Regions from separate parts of the Brevibacillus sp. GCM10020057 genome, predicted to be linked through region 2. Evidence: riboswitches for the same ligand, from Rfam matches in the RefSeq annotation. Region 2 holds a riboswitch; the other holds the start of a gene.
What was found. A riboswitch is a leader RNA that binds a small molecule or an ion and turns the genes downstream of it on or off. The one in region 2 is predicted to bind FMN.

Region 1: it holds a riboswitch for FMN, as region 2 does, so the genes downstream of both, ribD (bifunctional diaminohydroxyphosphoribosylaminopyrimidine deaminase/5-amino-6-(5-phosphoribosylamino)uracil reductase RibD) here and ACFSO0_RS04395 (ECF transporter S component) in region 2, are expected to answer to the same signal.

Annotation. Positions count from the first base shown of each region.
Region 1 covers NZ_JBHUJW010000034.1:53,343-60,914, reverse strand. The annotation lists gene ACFSO0_RS10665 (globin-coupled sensor protein) at 1-613, shown strand, start outside; gene yunB (sporulation protein YunB) at 783-1,520, shown strand; gene ACFSO0_RS10655 (HAD family hydrolase) at 2,009-2,662, shown strand; FMN riboswitch at 2,742-2,888, shown strand; FMN riboswitch at 3,033-3,178, shown strand; gene ribD (bifunctional diaminohydroxyphosphoribosylaminopyrimidine deaminase/5-amino-6-(5-phosphoribosylamino)uracil reductase RibD) at 3,303-4,415, shown strand; gene ACFSO0_RS10645 (riboflavin synthase) at 4,431-5,096, shown strand; gene ACFSO0_RS10640 (bifunctional 3,4-dihydroxy-2-butanone-4-phosphate synthase/GTP cyclohydrolase II) at 5,125-6,324, shown strand; gene ribH (6,7-dimethyl-8-ribityllumazine synthase) at 6,339-6,803, shown strand; gene ACFSO0_RS10630 (M23 family metallopeptidase) at 6,991-7,572, opposite strand, start outside.
Region 2 covers NZ_JBHUJW010000011.1:165,885-173,456, forward strand. The annotation lists gene ACFSO0_RS04385 (ABC transporter permease) at 1-720, shown strand, start outside; gene ACFSO0_RS04390 (ABC transporter permease) at 736-1,533, shown strand; FMN riboswitch at 1,599-1,752, shown strand; gene ACFSO0_RS04395 (ECF transporter S component) at 2,014-2,619, shown strand; gene proS (proline--tRNA ligase) at 2,935-4,401, shown strand; gene ACFSO0_RS04405 (helix-turn-helix domain-containing protein) at 4,615-5,232, opposite strand; gene bcp (thioredoxin-dependent thiol peroxidase) at 5,418-5,888, shown strand; gene ACFSO0_RS04415 (M42 family metallopeptidase) at 5,927-6,979, shown strand; gene ACFSO0_RS04420 (class I SAM-dependent methyltransferase) at 6,990-7,572, shown strand, end outside.

The DNA of each region.
Region 1 (7,572 bases), on a different contig from region 2:
GTTGCGCTTTGCAGAGAACGGGACGAATTTTTCCGTCAAAGCGCAGCAGCTTTCCCAGGAAGGCAAGGAAAAACTGCAGAAGCAGCAGGAGCAAATGGAGCTGATCCAGGACAGCGCCAAGCAAATTGCGGAAGAAATGGCTATGCTGGAGGAAAACGCGGAGAAAATCCGCGGCATTGTCAACGTGGTGACCGCCATTGCGGAGCAGACCAACCTGCTCGCGCTCAATGCGGCGATCGAGGCGGCCAGAGCGGGGGAACAGGGACGCGGGTTCGCGGTGGTCGCCGATGAAGTGCGCAAGCTGGCGGAGCAGACCAAACAATCTGTCTTTGGCGTGCGTGAACTGATCGAAAAGACGAACCAGCAGACCGAAGCGCTGTCGCTGGTCTTCGGGGAGATCCAGGCGCTCGTTCATTCCAGTACGATGATGAGCAACGAGACCAACGCCTTTTTCGAGGGGATCATCGGCGCCGTCATGGAAGGCAAGGAGCAGAATTCGAGGATTCAAAAGGAACTGGAAAACTTCCTCCGCGTCATGGAAGACATGAATCAGGCGGTGGCGCAGGTAGCCAGTTCGGCAGACGAGCTGTCGGAAGTGACGATAAACCTGTAGCAACAGTTGGCATATACGGCGCATCACATCAGGCACATCCCGCCCAGTCGGAGATGTGCTTTTTTCGTTTAAGTAGGAGATAGTGGAAAGTCAAGTCGATTTGTCGGGATGAACGCGGAAACGGAAGTCTTTTTTCCTGTTGGCCGCCATAGGATGTAGCAATTGGGAGGTGACGGGCGTGGCGAAGTTTCGACCCCGTCGGCGTTGGAAGAACCCGCTGTCCCGAACGAAGGCGTTTTTTATCGCGATCGTCATCTTTTTGGCGATGACGATCCAGACGCTCATCTTTTTGGAGAACCGGCTCGAGCCAACGCTCCTGATCCTGGCTTCGCAAAAGGCGGAGCAGCTGGCCAAGGAAGCGATAACGGATGCGGTCACCAAGCGGATATCCCAGCAAGGCGTCGACTTTAACCAGATCGTGAAGATTGAAAAGGACAAAAAGGGGCAAATCCAGGCGTATCAGTTTAATTTCAAGGAGTACGCGCGGATCATCGGAGAGACGACTTCCCGCATTCAGAACAAGCTCCAGGAGTTCGAGCACGATCATGTGGGCAGCACGATTCCTCTTGGTCTGGCGACAGGCAACAGCTTTCTCGCGAACATGGGACCGGAGCTGCCGGTGACGTTCATGCCGATCGGCTCGGTCAAGACCAAGCTGGAGACGGAGCTGAAGGAAGCGGGCATCAATATGGTGCTGGCGACCGTCTACATTTTTGTGGAGGTGGATCTGCGCATCGTCATTCCGTTTGCGACCGACGAGCAGACCGTCACCACGAAAATTCCGATCACCCACTCTCTGATCGTCGGCGACGTGCCGCAGTACCTGTACAACAATCCGGAAGGCAAGCCGGATGTGCCGCGGGCCGAGACGCCGCAAAGCCAGGCGATTCCGGATGCGTCGGAGTAAAGGAAGCAAGTTGCTGAGGTCCATGTGCTATGCTATCCTTTAGGTAACGAACATGTACTATCGGTGCATATTTCTGGAAAGAAAGTTTTATCCGATGAGCAGCTTCCCGAAATCATCAGTCATAATCAAGAGTTGCTGGATACCATCACGGAGGTAGTCGGAGGGGATTCGAGATGAAGGATGCGGGTAAAAGAAACGCACAAGATTCTATTTACGGAGCCGCCACTGGACGATGGTTAACGAACGCCCCAACGAAGCAGGACTGGATCAAACATGATACGCGTACGGGCGTGTATATCGGGCCGGCGAGTGAAGGCGGAGATGCCGAGTACGTCAAAGTGATCAGCGGCCCCGTCCACAGCAAGAAACCTTCCTTTGCAAGATAAATAGCGATACACGCGTTGCAGGACCGCATGGCTGATGCTGTGCGGTTTGTTGTTTGAAAAGAGGAAAAGTCAGTCAAAGCCTGACAGAAAAGGGGGCAAATCATGAACGCACACAGGGCCAAAGGCATCATCTTTGACATGGACAATACCCTGCTGAAATCCAGGATCAACTTCGCGGAGATGAAGCGCGCCGTGTTCCGGCTGCTGGCAGAGCACGGATGCTGCCAGCCCGACCTGGACTGGACAAGTCATACGGCCTCGCAGTTGATCGAGATCGGGAGACAGTCTGCGCAGATGACGCAAGCGCTCGAGGAAAAGATGTGGGCGGCGGTGACAGAGATCGAAAAGGAAGGGATGCACGGGGCTGTGCTGGAGGAGCACGCCGTGGAAGTGCTGGAGGAGCTGCGGCAGCGCTGCTCGCTCTACATCCTGACGAACAATGCGCGTGCGGCGGCCATGGAAGCCTTGCAAAGGACGGGAATCGCTCACTTTTTTGCAGACGTTGTGGGGCGGGAGCAGATGGCCGAGCTGAAGCCTTCTCCCTCCGGCGTCCGCTGCATATTGCGCCAGCAGCGCGAATGGCCGGTGGAGGCATGGACGATGGTCGGCGATTCGTGGATCGATGGCAAGGCGGCGCAGGATGCAGGCATCCGGTTTGTGGCCTACCAGGGAAAAGAAGGCGAGATGGCCAATCACGGGGTGCATCCGCTGGCGACCATCCAGAGCTTGCGGGAGCTTTTGCCTTATTTTTCATGATTTCTGGCGGACAAGAAACTTTTCGCACGGATAGGCTTCGGTCTCGTCCAAAAGTGTGGTATACTTAACGCAACTGAATACCAGCCTTCAGGGTAGGGTGCAATTCCCGACCGGCGGTAATGACGAACGCACGTCTGAGCCCGCGACTCGCTGCCTGCTTTTGGGCGGCGACTGACTTGGTGAAAATCCAAGGCCGACGGTACAGTCCGGATGGGAGAAGGTATTTGGAATGGCCTCGCAGTCGTTTTTTGGCAAAAAAACGGTTGTGAAAGGCTTCTTTCTCGATGCCCTGGGACGATCAGCTCACGGGCATTTTTATTTGTCACGCAAGGAGGAAGGGAACGAAGGCACGCAACTTCATAAGCAGACAAGCAATCTTCAGGGCAGGGTGCAATTCCCGACCGGCGGTAATGACGAACGCATGTCAAAGCCCGCGACTCGCTGGCCTCGTCAGGCAGCGACTGATCTGGTGAAAATCCAGAGCCGACGGTACAGTCCGGATGGGAGAAGATGCAAAGTGCTTTCCTCGTCTGTTTTTGCAAAAAACGGATGGAGCGAGGCTTCTTTCCCTATGCCCTGAAACGAAAGGTTTCGAGGGCTTTTTGTTTTGGCTGGAATCTGAAGCAGACAGGAGAGCGAGATGGAACAAGACACACGCTTCATGACATTGGCGCTGGAGCTGGCGCGAGCCGCAGAGGGGCAGACCAGTCCCAATCCGCTGGTCGGGGCTGTCATCGTCCGGGACGGTCAAGTGGTCGGCATGGGAGCGCATCTGAAAGCGGGTGAGCCGCATGCCGAGGTGCACGCGCTGCGCATGGCAGGAGAAAAGGCGCGGGGCGCTACCTTGTACGTGACGCTGGAGCCGTGCAGCCATCACGGGAAGACGCCGCCCTGCGCGGAGGCGGTCATCGCGGCGGGCATCGCGCGGGTCGTGGTCGCTGTCGTGGATGAAAATCCGTTGGTGGCGGGCAAAGGAATCGCCTTGCTGCGGGCAGCCGGAGTGGACGTGACCGTCGGGGTGTGCGAGCAGGAGGCAAAAAAGCTCAATGAGGTGTTCTGGCATTACATGAAGACGAAGCGGCCGTTCGTCACGGTGAAAACGGCGAGCACGCTGGACGGGAAAATCGCCACCTCCACAGGACACAGCCGCTGGATTACGGGAGAGGCGGCGCGCAGCGAGGTACATGCGCTGCGCCGCAAACACGATGCGATCCTGGTCGGAGTCGGGACCGTGCTGGCGGACGACCCGCAGCTGACGGCCCGCGCCAAGGGAGAGCTGTACGGCAGGCAGCCTGTGCGGGTCATCCTCGACAGCCGGCTGCGCACACCGCTGGAAGCCCGCGTCGTGCAGGACAAGGCAGCGCCTACCTGGATCGTGACGACAGCAGAGGCACCGGAGGAAAGGCGGCAAGCATTCGCTGCAGTTGCAGGGGTCAAGCTAATCACGTTGAACGCTCCGCTCTCGGTCCCGGCTGTGCTGGAGAAGCTGGGCGAGCTGGGCATCACTTCCCTGCTGGTGGAAGGAGGAGCGGAAGTAAACGGCTCCTTCCTGCAAGCGCGAGCGATTCAAAAAGTCGTCAGCTACGTCTCGCTCAAACTGGCAGGGGGCAAGCTGGCGCCGACTCCGTTTGGCGGGACAGGCTTTGCCACCATGGATGAAGCGGTGCCGCTGGCCGATCTGTCCATCGAGCGAGTAAGCGAGCAGGACGTGCGCATCGTCGGCTACCCGCAGTGGGACAGGGCGAGTGAATAACGCGAGGTGAGAGAAATGTTTACTGGACTGGTGGAAGAAGTGGGGATTCTTGAGGTCATGACGGGCAGCAAGGAGGCGAGCCGGCTCGCCATTCGCGCAGAGCGTGTGCTGGACGGCGTACAGATCGGCGACAGCATCGCCGTGAACGGCATCTGCCTGACCGTCACCTCCTTTACCTCCCGTCAATTCACCGTAGATGTCATGCCGGAGACGATGAACAAGACGACCCTGGGTCAGCTGCGGAGGGGGCAGCGCGTCAACCTGGAGCGGGCGATGCGCCTTGGCGACCGGTTCGGGGGGCACATCGTCTCCGGACACGTGGACGGGACAGGGACGGTCCGCTCCCGCGAGCCGCATGCCAATGCCGTGCTGTTTCGCATCGCGGCACAGCCGGCTTTGCTGAAATACGTGATCCCACGCGGATCGATCTGCGTAGACGGGATCAGCTTGACGGTCGTCGATGTGGACCACGCCAGCTTTTCGGTGTCGATCATCCCCCATACGTTGTCCCAGACGAGCTTGCAGGACCGCCGTCCGGGGGACCTGGTGAATCTGGAGGCAGACGTCATCGGAAAATATGTGGAGCGGCTGATGGGCATGCGGGACGCGGCGCCCAAACAACGGACGGAGCAGCAGTCCCGATTGAGTCTGGCCTTTTTGCAGGAGAACGGATTTGCCTGATTTTTTTCCTAGTTGAGGAGGGAGAACGATGTTAGACAGCATAGAAGCAGCATTGGAAGATTTGCGCCGGGGCAAGGCCGTGATCGTCGTGGACGATGAGGACCGCGAGAATGAGGGCGACTTTGTCTGCCTCGCGGAAGCGGCCACGCCGGAGATGATCAACTTCATGGTGACGCACGGGCGCGGGCTGGTCTGCGTCCCGGTCACGGAGGAAAAGGCTGCACAGCTGGGACTTGCGCCGATGGTGGAGACGAATACGGACAAGCAAGGAACGGCATTTACCGTCTCCATCGATGAACGCAGCACGCATACCGGAATTTCGGCGCACGAGCGCTCACGTACCGTACTGGCAATGCTGGACGAGCGCAGCCGGGCCGAGGACTTCCGCCGCCCCGGGCACATTTTCCCTTTGATCGCGCGGCCGGGCGGCGTTCTGCGCAGGGCGGGGCACACCGAGGCTGCCGTTGATTTGGCGCAGCTGGCGGGAGCCGCGCCTGCCGGGGTCATCTGCGAGATCATGAACGAGGATGGCACGATGGCGCGACTGCCGCAGCTGGAGGAGATCGCCAAGCGGTTCGGGCTCAAGCTGATTTCGATCGCTGACCTGATTCGCTACCGGATGGAAAAAGAGTCGCTGGTCAAAAAGGAGATCGAAGTGCAGCTGCCGACCGCCTATGGCGACTTCCGCATCGCCGCGTACACGAACGAACTGGACGGCAAGGAGCATGTCGCGCTGATCAAAGGCGAGATTGTCCCGGACGAGCAGATTCTCGTGCGCGTCCATTCCGAATGCCTGACCGGGGATGTCTTCGGCTCGCACCGCTGCGACTGCGGTCCGCAGCTTCATGCGGCACTGGCGCAGATCGAGGCGGAAGGACGGGGCGTGCTTCTGTACATGCGGCAGGAGGGACGCGGCATCGGCCTGATCAATAAGCTGCGCGCCTACAAGCTGCAGGAAGAAGGGCTGGATACGGTAGAGGCCAATGAAAAGCTGGGCTTCCCTGCCGATCTGCGGGAATACGGGATCGGGGCGCAAATCTTGCGCGACCTCGGGGTGTACCGGATGCGTCTTTTGACGAACAACCCCCGGAAAATTCGCGGGCTTGACGGCTACGGCCTGAAAGTCGAGGAACGGGTGCCGATCCAGATGCCCGAGCATCCGCACAACCGCAAGTATCTCGAGACCAAACAGGAAAAGCTGGGCCATTTGCTTCACATACATCGATAGGGAGTGGAAGAAACATGAGAACATTTGAAGGACATCTGGTAGGTACAGGATTGCGTGTCGGGATTGTCGCAGGACGCTTTAACGAGCTGATCGTCAGCAAGCTGGTCGGCGGTGCGCTGGACGCGCTCAAGCGCCACGGCGTGGAGGAAGACAATATCGACGTGGCGTGGGTGCCCGGTGCCTTTGAAATTCCGCTGATCGCCAAAAAAATGGCGGAATCGGGCCGCTACGACGCTGTGGTGACATTGGGCGCGGTCATTCGCGGGGCAACGCCGCACTTTGATTACGTCTGCAGCGAGACTGCCAAAGGAGTCGCTTCTCTCTCGCTCGCTACCGGCATTCCGGTCATCTTTGGCGTCCTGACGACGGATTCCATCGAGCAAGCCATCGAGCGGGCCGGGACCAAGGCAGGAAACAAAGGCTGGGAGGCGGCGGCTGCCGCGATCGAAATGGCGAACCTCGCCAGACAGTTTGCGTAACGATTCGATAATAGCATGCTATTTTGCAAAAGGGCGCCCGCGGGCGTCCTTTTGCCGTTGACTTCCCGTTTGCGCGTGCCGGGGTCATGGATGATCGAGAGGCTGTGCGTACAGAGGCGACCTGTCAAATAAAAAAAGAAGCGGCACCAATCCGCTTCTTCCAACGTCGCCCGGGGACGGCTGTCTTTCATCGTTTTCTGCTCTGCCGCTCCCACCGTTTCAGGTACGGATACGGGTCGAATGCCCAGTCTGCTCCGCCTGTCTCCCGGTACATCCCGTAGTGCAGGTGGGGAGGGAATTTGCCTGCGGTGCCGGGCTTCCCGTAGCCGGTGCTGCCGACATAGCCAAGCACCTGTCCCGGCTCGACGATGTCGCCTGGCTTCAACCCTTTTTTGAACGAGGAGAGGTGGGCGAAATAATGATACACATTGCCCATGTCGCGCATGCCGATTCGCCAGCCGCCGTAGCGGTTCCAGCCGATTACCTCGATGACGCCGTAAGCGGTGCTGAGCACGGGAGTCCCGTAGGAGGCGAAAATGTCCGTGCCTTCATGGATGCGCCGCCCGCCCCAGCCCCGCGCATCTCCCCACGTGCTGCGATAGCTGTAGGAGTACCGTGAAGGGATGGGGAAATAGCGCTCGTCCAGTTGCAGATGCTGGTATTTGTCGTAGACCTGTGCGAACTGCTTGATCGTTTTGACGGAGCGGTCGCGCTGGTAATATGACCAGAGTGCGATCAGCCAGTCTTCCTGGGAAAAGCCGTACGACGA
Region 2 (7,572 bases):
GGGATTATCATTTACGCTATCAACATCGGGGCGTATTACTTTTTGTGGGGAGCGATCTACAACGGACAGCAGCAGCTCGGCGGCCTGTCTGTCGAACAGATGACATCGTACGTAGCGATCGCCTGGATGTCTCGTGCCTTTTACTTTAACAACATTGACATGGAAATCGCCCAGGATGTGCGGGAAGGAAAGGTCGCCATCGAGATGATCCGGCCGTACAACTACTTGTCCGTCAAGACGGCGCAGGCGCTGGGGGAAGGCATTTTTCGCTTCCTGTTTTTCGCGGGTCCGGGTATTTTTCTGGTCAGCCTGATCATCCCGTTTCATTTCCCTGCCACTGCGCAGGGCTGGGGATTGTACCTGCTGAGCCTCTTGCTTGCCTTTTTCATCAATACGCAGGTGAATCTCCTGACCGGGCTGTTCACGTTCTTCCTGTTCCGCAACGACGGCATGATGCGGGCCAAGCGGGTCATCGTCGACCTGATGTCCGGGCTTGTGCTGCCCATCAGCTTCTTCCCAGGGTGGGCCCAGACCGTGATGGGCTTGCTGCCGTTCCAGGCGATCAACTACTATCCCAGCCTGATCTTTACCGGGGCGATCACCCCGGCCAGGGCGTGGGAGCTGATCGGCTTTCAGGCCGTCTGGATGGTCGTCATTCTCGTCCCGATCCTGATGTTATGGCGACTGGCCCGCAATCGGCTGGTCGTGCAGGGGGGGTAGGGAGACATGCAAAAGCTGCAAAACATGAAGCACATCTTTGGCATTTTTGCCGACTATCTGGTGCAGTATTTCAAGACGAGACTCGCCTACCGGGCGGACTTCCTAGGCGATCTGGCATCGAATTTGATCTCCGAGATGATCAACCTCGTCTTTATCATCGTCGTGTTCGAGCACGTGCCGCTGATGGGCGACTGGAAGCGCGACGAGATTATCTTCATCTACGGATTTTTTCTCGTGCCGTACGCGCTGTTCTCGATTTTCTTCGGCTTTTGGGACTTCAACGAGCGCTACATCATTCGCGGGGAAATGGACCGCATTCTCACAAGGCCGATTCACAACCTGGCGCAGGTCTGTCTGGAATCGATCGCGCCGGACCGGATTTTCGGCGTGATCTCCGGTCTGATCATCATGGGGTATGCGGCCATTCAGCTCAAGCTCAGCTTTACCTGGTACGATCCGTTCATTTTCATCGTCTTGTCGGTCAGCGGCGCACTGATCTACGGCGGGGTGTACACGGCGATTTCTGCCATCAGCTTTTTCTCCGATTCGCGGACGGGGATTACGCCGATGATTTACAACATTCAGCAATACGGCCGCTACCCGGTTGACGTCTACAACAAGATCATCCGATTCATGCTGACGTACGTGCTGCCGTTTGCCTTTGTCGGCGTCTATCCGGCGGCATACTTCCTGCGCAAGGAAACGTGGTACAGCTACGCGTTCATGACGCCGGTGATGGCCGTGATCTTCTTCGGCCTCGGGCTGCTCGTCTGGAACTGGGGAGTTAGCAAATACAGGGGAGCGGGGTCTTAGGACCATGCGCTTTCGGTTATTGTCAAATAAAAAAACCGCAGTATAATAAGTCTGTATACAACTACACATTCCTTCGGGGCAGGGTGAAATTCCCGACCGGCGGTGATCGTGCCATGTGCATGTAAGCCCGCGAGCCTTCCCGGCCGATAAACGGCAGGAAGTGCAGGATCTGGTGAGATTCCGGAGCCGACAGTACAGTCTGGATGGGAGAAGGATGACGACAGTACGTTACCACACGTGCTTGTTTGCCTGTGCAAGCGGGAGCGGGGCGTTCGATACACGCGACAGCCCTATTGTTTCTCGTTCTTAATTTTGCACCTGCTTATGTCTTGCGTCTGTCAAAGCCCTGGGGATCTTTTTCCTCAGGGCTTTTTGTACGGATAAAGCGCTTCCGGCGTTTGAGCAGCAGTCAGGCAGTGTGGACAGGAACGCACTGTTGCCATTCCTCAGAAGGAGAACATGGACGAGGAGATGGTACACATGAAAGAAACAGCTTTGCATGCAACGAGGTCAACCCAGCGGCTGGTGACGATTCCCATGCTGGCGGCGGTTGCCTTTATCCTGCAGTATCTGGAGTTTCCCGTTCCGATGATGCCGAGTTTCCTGAAGCTGGACTTCAGTACGCTGCCCTCCTTGATCGGAGGCCTCATGTACGGTCCGATGGCCGGAATTATCGTGGAAGTGCTGAAAAATGCGCTGCACATGCTGTTTAAGAACACGGACGGCTTGCTGATCGGCGAGCTGGCCAACGTGGCGGCGGGTGCGAGCTTTATCGTGGCGGCGGTTGCCATGCAGCGTGTCAGCCAGGGAAAGAAAGGCTTTTTGACCGGCCTTGCGCTCGGGACGTTGCTGATGAGTGTCGTGATGGCCTTGGCCAACGCTTTCTTCCTCTTGCCTGCCTATGCCGCCATCTCTCATATGCCGATGGATCAGTTGCTCGCGACGCTCGGCGCCGACAGCGTATGGTCCCTCATCCTGTACGGAATCGTGCCGTTCAACATGTTCAAAGGGGCGATGCTTTCCCTGGTCGCCTATCCGGTGTACGTCAAGCTGGCGACCCGCTTGAGTCCGCGTGCCACAAATTGACAATCGGTCTGCGGCTTGTTAACATATTGATTTAAGAAAGCTGTGAAAGCTGCAAAGGCTGTGAAAGGACCCGCAGCATGCGCCGCGTCCCAGAGAGTCGGCCCTCGTCTGCAAGGCCGATACTGCGGCATGACTGCTCCCCATCCTGAAGCTGCCGGCGATGAGCCGTGCCGGTTGCCCCGCCGTTATCGGGACTTTGAGTGGATGTGCAGTTTTTGCTGCCATCAATCAGGGTGGTACCGCGGATGTTAATCCTCCGTCCCTATGTTGGGATGGGGGATTTTTTCATTATTTTTCAAGAGGAGCTGTAGCAGGATGAAAGAGGAAAAAACGTTTGTGAAAGAAATTACGCCGCAAGCGGAAGATTTTTCGCGCTGGTACATCGACACGATTCGCAAGGCAGACCTGATGGACTACACGCCGGTTCGCGGCTGCATCGTGTTCAAGCCGGACGGTTATGAGCTGTGGGAGCGGATTCAGGAGGCGATGAACAAGCGCTTCAAGGAGACCGGGCACCGCAACGCATACTTCCCGATGCTGATTCCCGAGTCTTTCATGCAAAAGGAAAAGGAGCACGTCGAAGGCTTCAATCCGGAGCTGCCGTGGGTGACGGAGGCAGGCGGCGAGCCGTTGGAGGAGCGGCTGGCGCTGCGCCCGACGTCCGAGACGATCATCGGGCATATGTACAGCCAGTGGATTCAAAGCTACCGCGACCTGCCTGTCCTGATCAACCAGTGGGCCAACGTATTCCGCTGGGAAAAGCGGACGATGCCGTTTTTGCGCACATCCGAGTTTCTCTGGCAGGAAGGGCACACCGCCCATGCCACAGAGGAAGAAGCTCGCGAGGAAACCATGCGGATGCTGGAGATTTACCGCGAAGTCGTCGAGCAGGAGCTGGCGATCCCGGTCTGGATGGGGCAAAAAACGCCGAGCGAACGTTTCGCCGGCGCCGTCGACACGTACTCCATCGAAGCGATGATGAAGGACGGCAAGGCCGTGCAGGCAGGCACCTCCCACTACCTTGGTGACAACTTTGCGCGCGGCTTCGAGATCAAATTCCTCGACCGCGACAACACGTTCAAATACGTGCACACCACGTCCTGGGGCAGCTCGACCCGTCTGATCGGCTCGATGATCATGGTGCACGGCGACGACCGGGGGCTGGCGCTGCCGCCGCGGATGGCGCCGACACAAGTCATCATGATCCCGGTCGGTCCGATGAAGCTGCGAGAACAAGTGATGGTCGCATTCGATCCGCTCTTTGACCAGATCAAAGCCGCCGGTATCCGCGTCCGCGCCGATCTGCGCGAGGAGACGCCAGGCTGGAAGTTCAACGAGTGGGAAATGCGCGGAGTACCGCTGCGGCTGGAAATGGGGCCGCGCGATGTGGAGAGCGGACAGGTGATTCTGGCGCGCCGCGACACCGGGGAAAAGATCACCGCGAAGTTGGACGGCATCGTGGAGACGATCCAGAGCTTGCTTGCGGACATTCAGCAGAACATGTATCAAAAAGCGCTGGCTTTCCGCGAGGCGAACTCCCACCTCGACATCGACACGCTGGAGCAGCTTGTGGCCCACATCGCCAAAAGCGAGCAAGAGAACACTCCGAGCGGCTGGGTGCTGACCGGCTGGTGCGGCGACGATGCGTGCGAGGCAAAGGTCAAGGAAGAGACGAAGTTTACGTCCCGCAACATCCCGTTCGAGCCGCCTGTGCAAAAGGCCGCGTGCATCTGCTGTGGCGGGAAGGCGCAGCATACGGTCTGGTTCGGACGGGCTTACTAGGGAAGCAGAAAGGAACATAAGTATGGCTCTGCCATGCCGCGGCGCAGGCAGAGCCGTCCACAGCAAAAAGGTGTGCCAGCACATCGGCGCAGCTATCTGAGAATAATTGATTTCTCAACGTTTTTGAACAGCAAAAGGGGCGTCTCCAAGTCAAAAATTGACTTTTGAGACAGCCCCTTGGCTTTATTGACTCTTATACAGCGCCCAGGCCCGTTATTCTTCTGAATCCTCGAACGGCTCGTCCGAATCGTCGGAAGGCTCGGCGGGAGTCAACGGGAAGAGAACGTCGAAAAACTTGAACTTGCGGCGCCCAGGCTCGCTTTTGAAAGCCTTGTACTTGTGCAACAGATTGCCCAGCTCATCGACGAACTGATTGCGCTCGTCCTGGCTGAGATGGAATTCGTGCACATTGAAGGCAAAGGTGTTTTTGTACTCTTTGCGCACATCCTGATCGCTGGAGACGAATCTGTTCAAGGTGCGCATGAGGTCTTTTTCCGTCGTGCGGAACGGCGTGAACATCACATCGCTCAGCTGCTGTGCGTTTTCTTCGATCATGACTTGCAGCTTGACCTGAATCACTTTGGCTACGGGCTCGTAATACTTTTCAACGATGGACCCTTTGACACGGGTATCCACCTGTTTGAGCAAGCCGACCCGAACGAGTTCCTTCACGTGGTAGTGAAGGCGAGCGGCGTTTTCACCTAGTTCCGTGGCAATCTGTTTGGCAGTCCGGGGCTCAAGGTCCTCGAAAAGCTCCAAAATTTTGACACGCTCGGCAATAGCTAGTGATTTAAGTGCTTCTGAATCTGTAACTTCATAAAACTCTTTCATGCCAATTCTCACCATCCAACTGACTAGGCAATATTTTTAATTGTTCGTCGTTCACTATACTATCCATCAATTCTATCGTTTTCTGATGGAAAGCGCAACGTGTATAGAGATGAAGTGGCTGTAAGGTTGTGGTAAAATGGGGGGAGTGCATACGAAGACAAGAGGGACAGAAAGAAGGGACACTAATGACAGCCACCCGCCAAGCCGCGCCGGATTTTACGCTGGAAGCCAGCGACAACCGGACGATTTCTCTTTCCGATTACAGGGGAAAGAACGTGGTGCTCTATTTTTATCCAAAGGACATGACCCCGGGCTGCACGACGGAAGCCTGTGATTTTCGCGACTACCATCCGAAGTTTGCGCAGCTCGATACGGTCGTGCTGGGCATCAGCCCGGACAGCGTCAAGTCGCACGACAAGTTTGCGGCCAAGCACGAGCTGCCGTTTCCTCTGCTGGCAGACCCTGACCATCAGGTGGCAGAGGCGTACGGCGTGTGGGTCCTGAAAAAAATGTACGGACGCGAGTACATGGGCATTGAGCGGTCTACTTTTGTCATCGACAAAGAGGGAAGGATCGCAAAGGCGTGGACCAAAGTCAAGGTCAAGGGGCATGTGCAGGAAGTGCTCCAATTCATTCAGGAAGAGCTGCAGCCGTAGCGGCAAACGCACGACTGCGAACAGGAGGAGCAAATTCCATGAGCGTATCCATCGATTATGTGGTCGAATCTTTTTGCCAGCTGGCGAAAATCCCGAGCCCATCAGGAAACACCGCGAAAGTAATGGCGTGGGTATCCAGGGAGCTTGAGAAGCTGGGCGTAGGCTTCAGGCGCACCAACAAAGGAGCGATCATCGCAACCATCCCGGGCGCGAATACGGAAAAGGCGCGTCTGCTCACCGCCCACGTCGACACGCTGGGCGCGATGGTCAAGGAAATCAAGGCGAACGGCCGCCTCAAGCTGGCGTTGATCGGCGGATTTGAGTTCAACGCGGTGGAAGGCGAGCACTGTGTCGTGGAGACTGGAAGCGGCCGTCTGGTGACCGGAACCATTTTGTCGACGAAAGCGTCTGTTCACGTATACGGACGGGAAGCAGGCAAGGCGGAGCGCACGGACCAGAACATGGAGGTCCGGCTGGATGAAAAGGTGAAAACAAAGCAGGACGTGCTCGATCTGGGGATTTCCGTCGGGGATTTCGTGTCGTTCGATCCCCGCGTCACCGTGACGGAGAGCGGCTTTGTCAAATCCCGCCACATTGACGACAAGGCGAGCGTGGCAATCTTGCTCGGCGTCATCCGGGAGTTGCAGGAAACCGGCACCCGATTGCCTTACACGACTCATTTCTTCATCAGCAACAACGAGGAGATTGGCTACGGCGGCAACTCCAGTGTTCCGGCGGACGTCGTCGAATATTTGGCGGTAGACATGGGAGCGATCGGTGACGGGCAGACGACGGATGAATTTTGCGTCTCCATTTGCGCGAAAGATTCCTCGGGACCGTACCACTACGGTTTGCGCAGCCATTTGACCAGACTCGCCGAAGCGAACGGCCTGAACTACCAGGTGGACATTTACCCGTACTATGGATCAGACGCGAGCGCGGCGCTGCGGGCAGGCTACGACATCGTTCACGGCCTGATCGGCCCTGGCGTGGACGCATCCCACTCCCATGAGCGGACGCATCGGGAAGCGCTCGACAATACAGCGAGGCTGGTAATGGCTTACCTCCAATCGGAGCAATTGCAAGCATAGGAGAGTTGGCATGAGTAATTTGTATCATTGGGCGGATTACTACGATTTGACGCAAAAGGGCGTCCCCGGCGACATCGATTTTTACGTGGAACAGGCCAAACTGGCGGGCGGCAAGGTGCTGGAGCTGGGCTGCGGTACGGGGCGTATCAGCATCCCGTTGGCGCAGGCAGGCGTCGACGTGACCGGACTGGATCTCTCTTTGGAGATGCTGGAGCGGGCCAGACAAAAGGCGGCGGCAGCGGGCGTAGCCGATTCGTTGCGGCTGTTGCAGGGAGACATGCGCAACTTTGATCTGGGACAGACCTTTTCGCTGATCATGATCCCGTTCCGCTCTTTTTTGCATCTGCTGCACATCCATGAGCAGATGAAGGCGCTGACGAGTATTCGCAAGCATCTCGCCCCGGGCGGCAAGTTCGTGATGAACGTGTTCGTGCCAAAGATTCAGCACTTTCACGAGGAGAGCGAAAAAATGTCCCTGCGCGGCACATACCGGCTGGACAACGGCGAAGAAGTGGCAATGTGGGATTACACCCGCTACGATCATTTTCAGCAATTGTCAGAAGTGACGCGGATTTACGAACGCTCCAATGCGG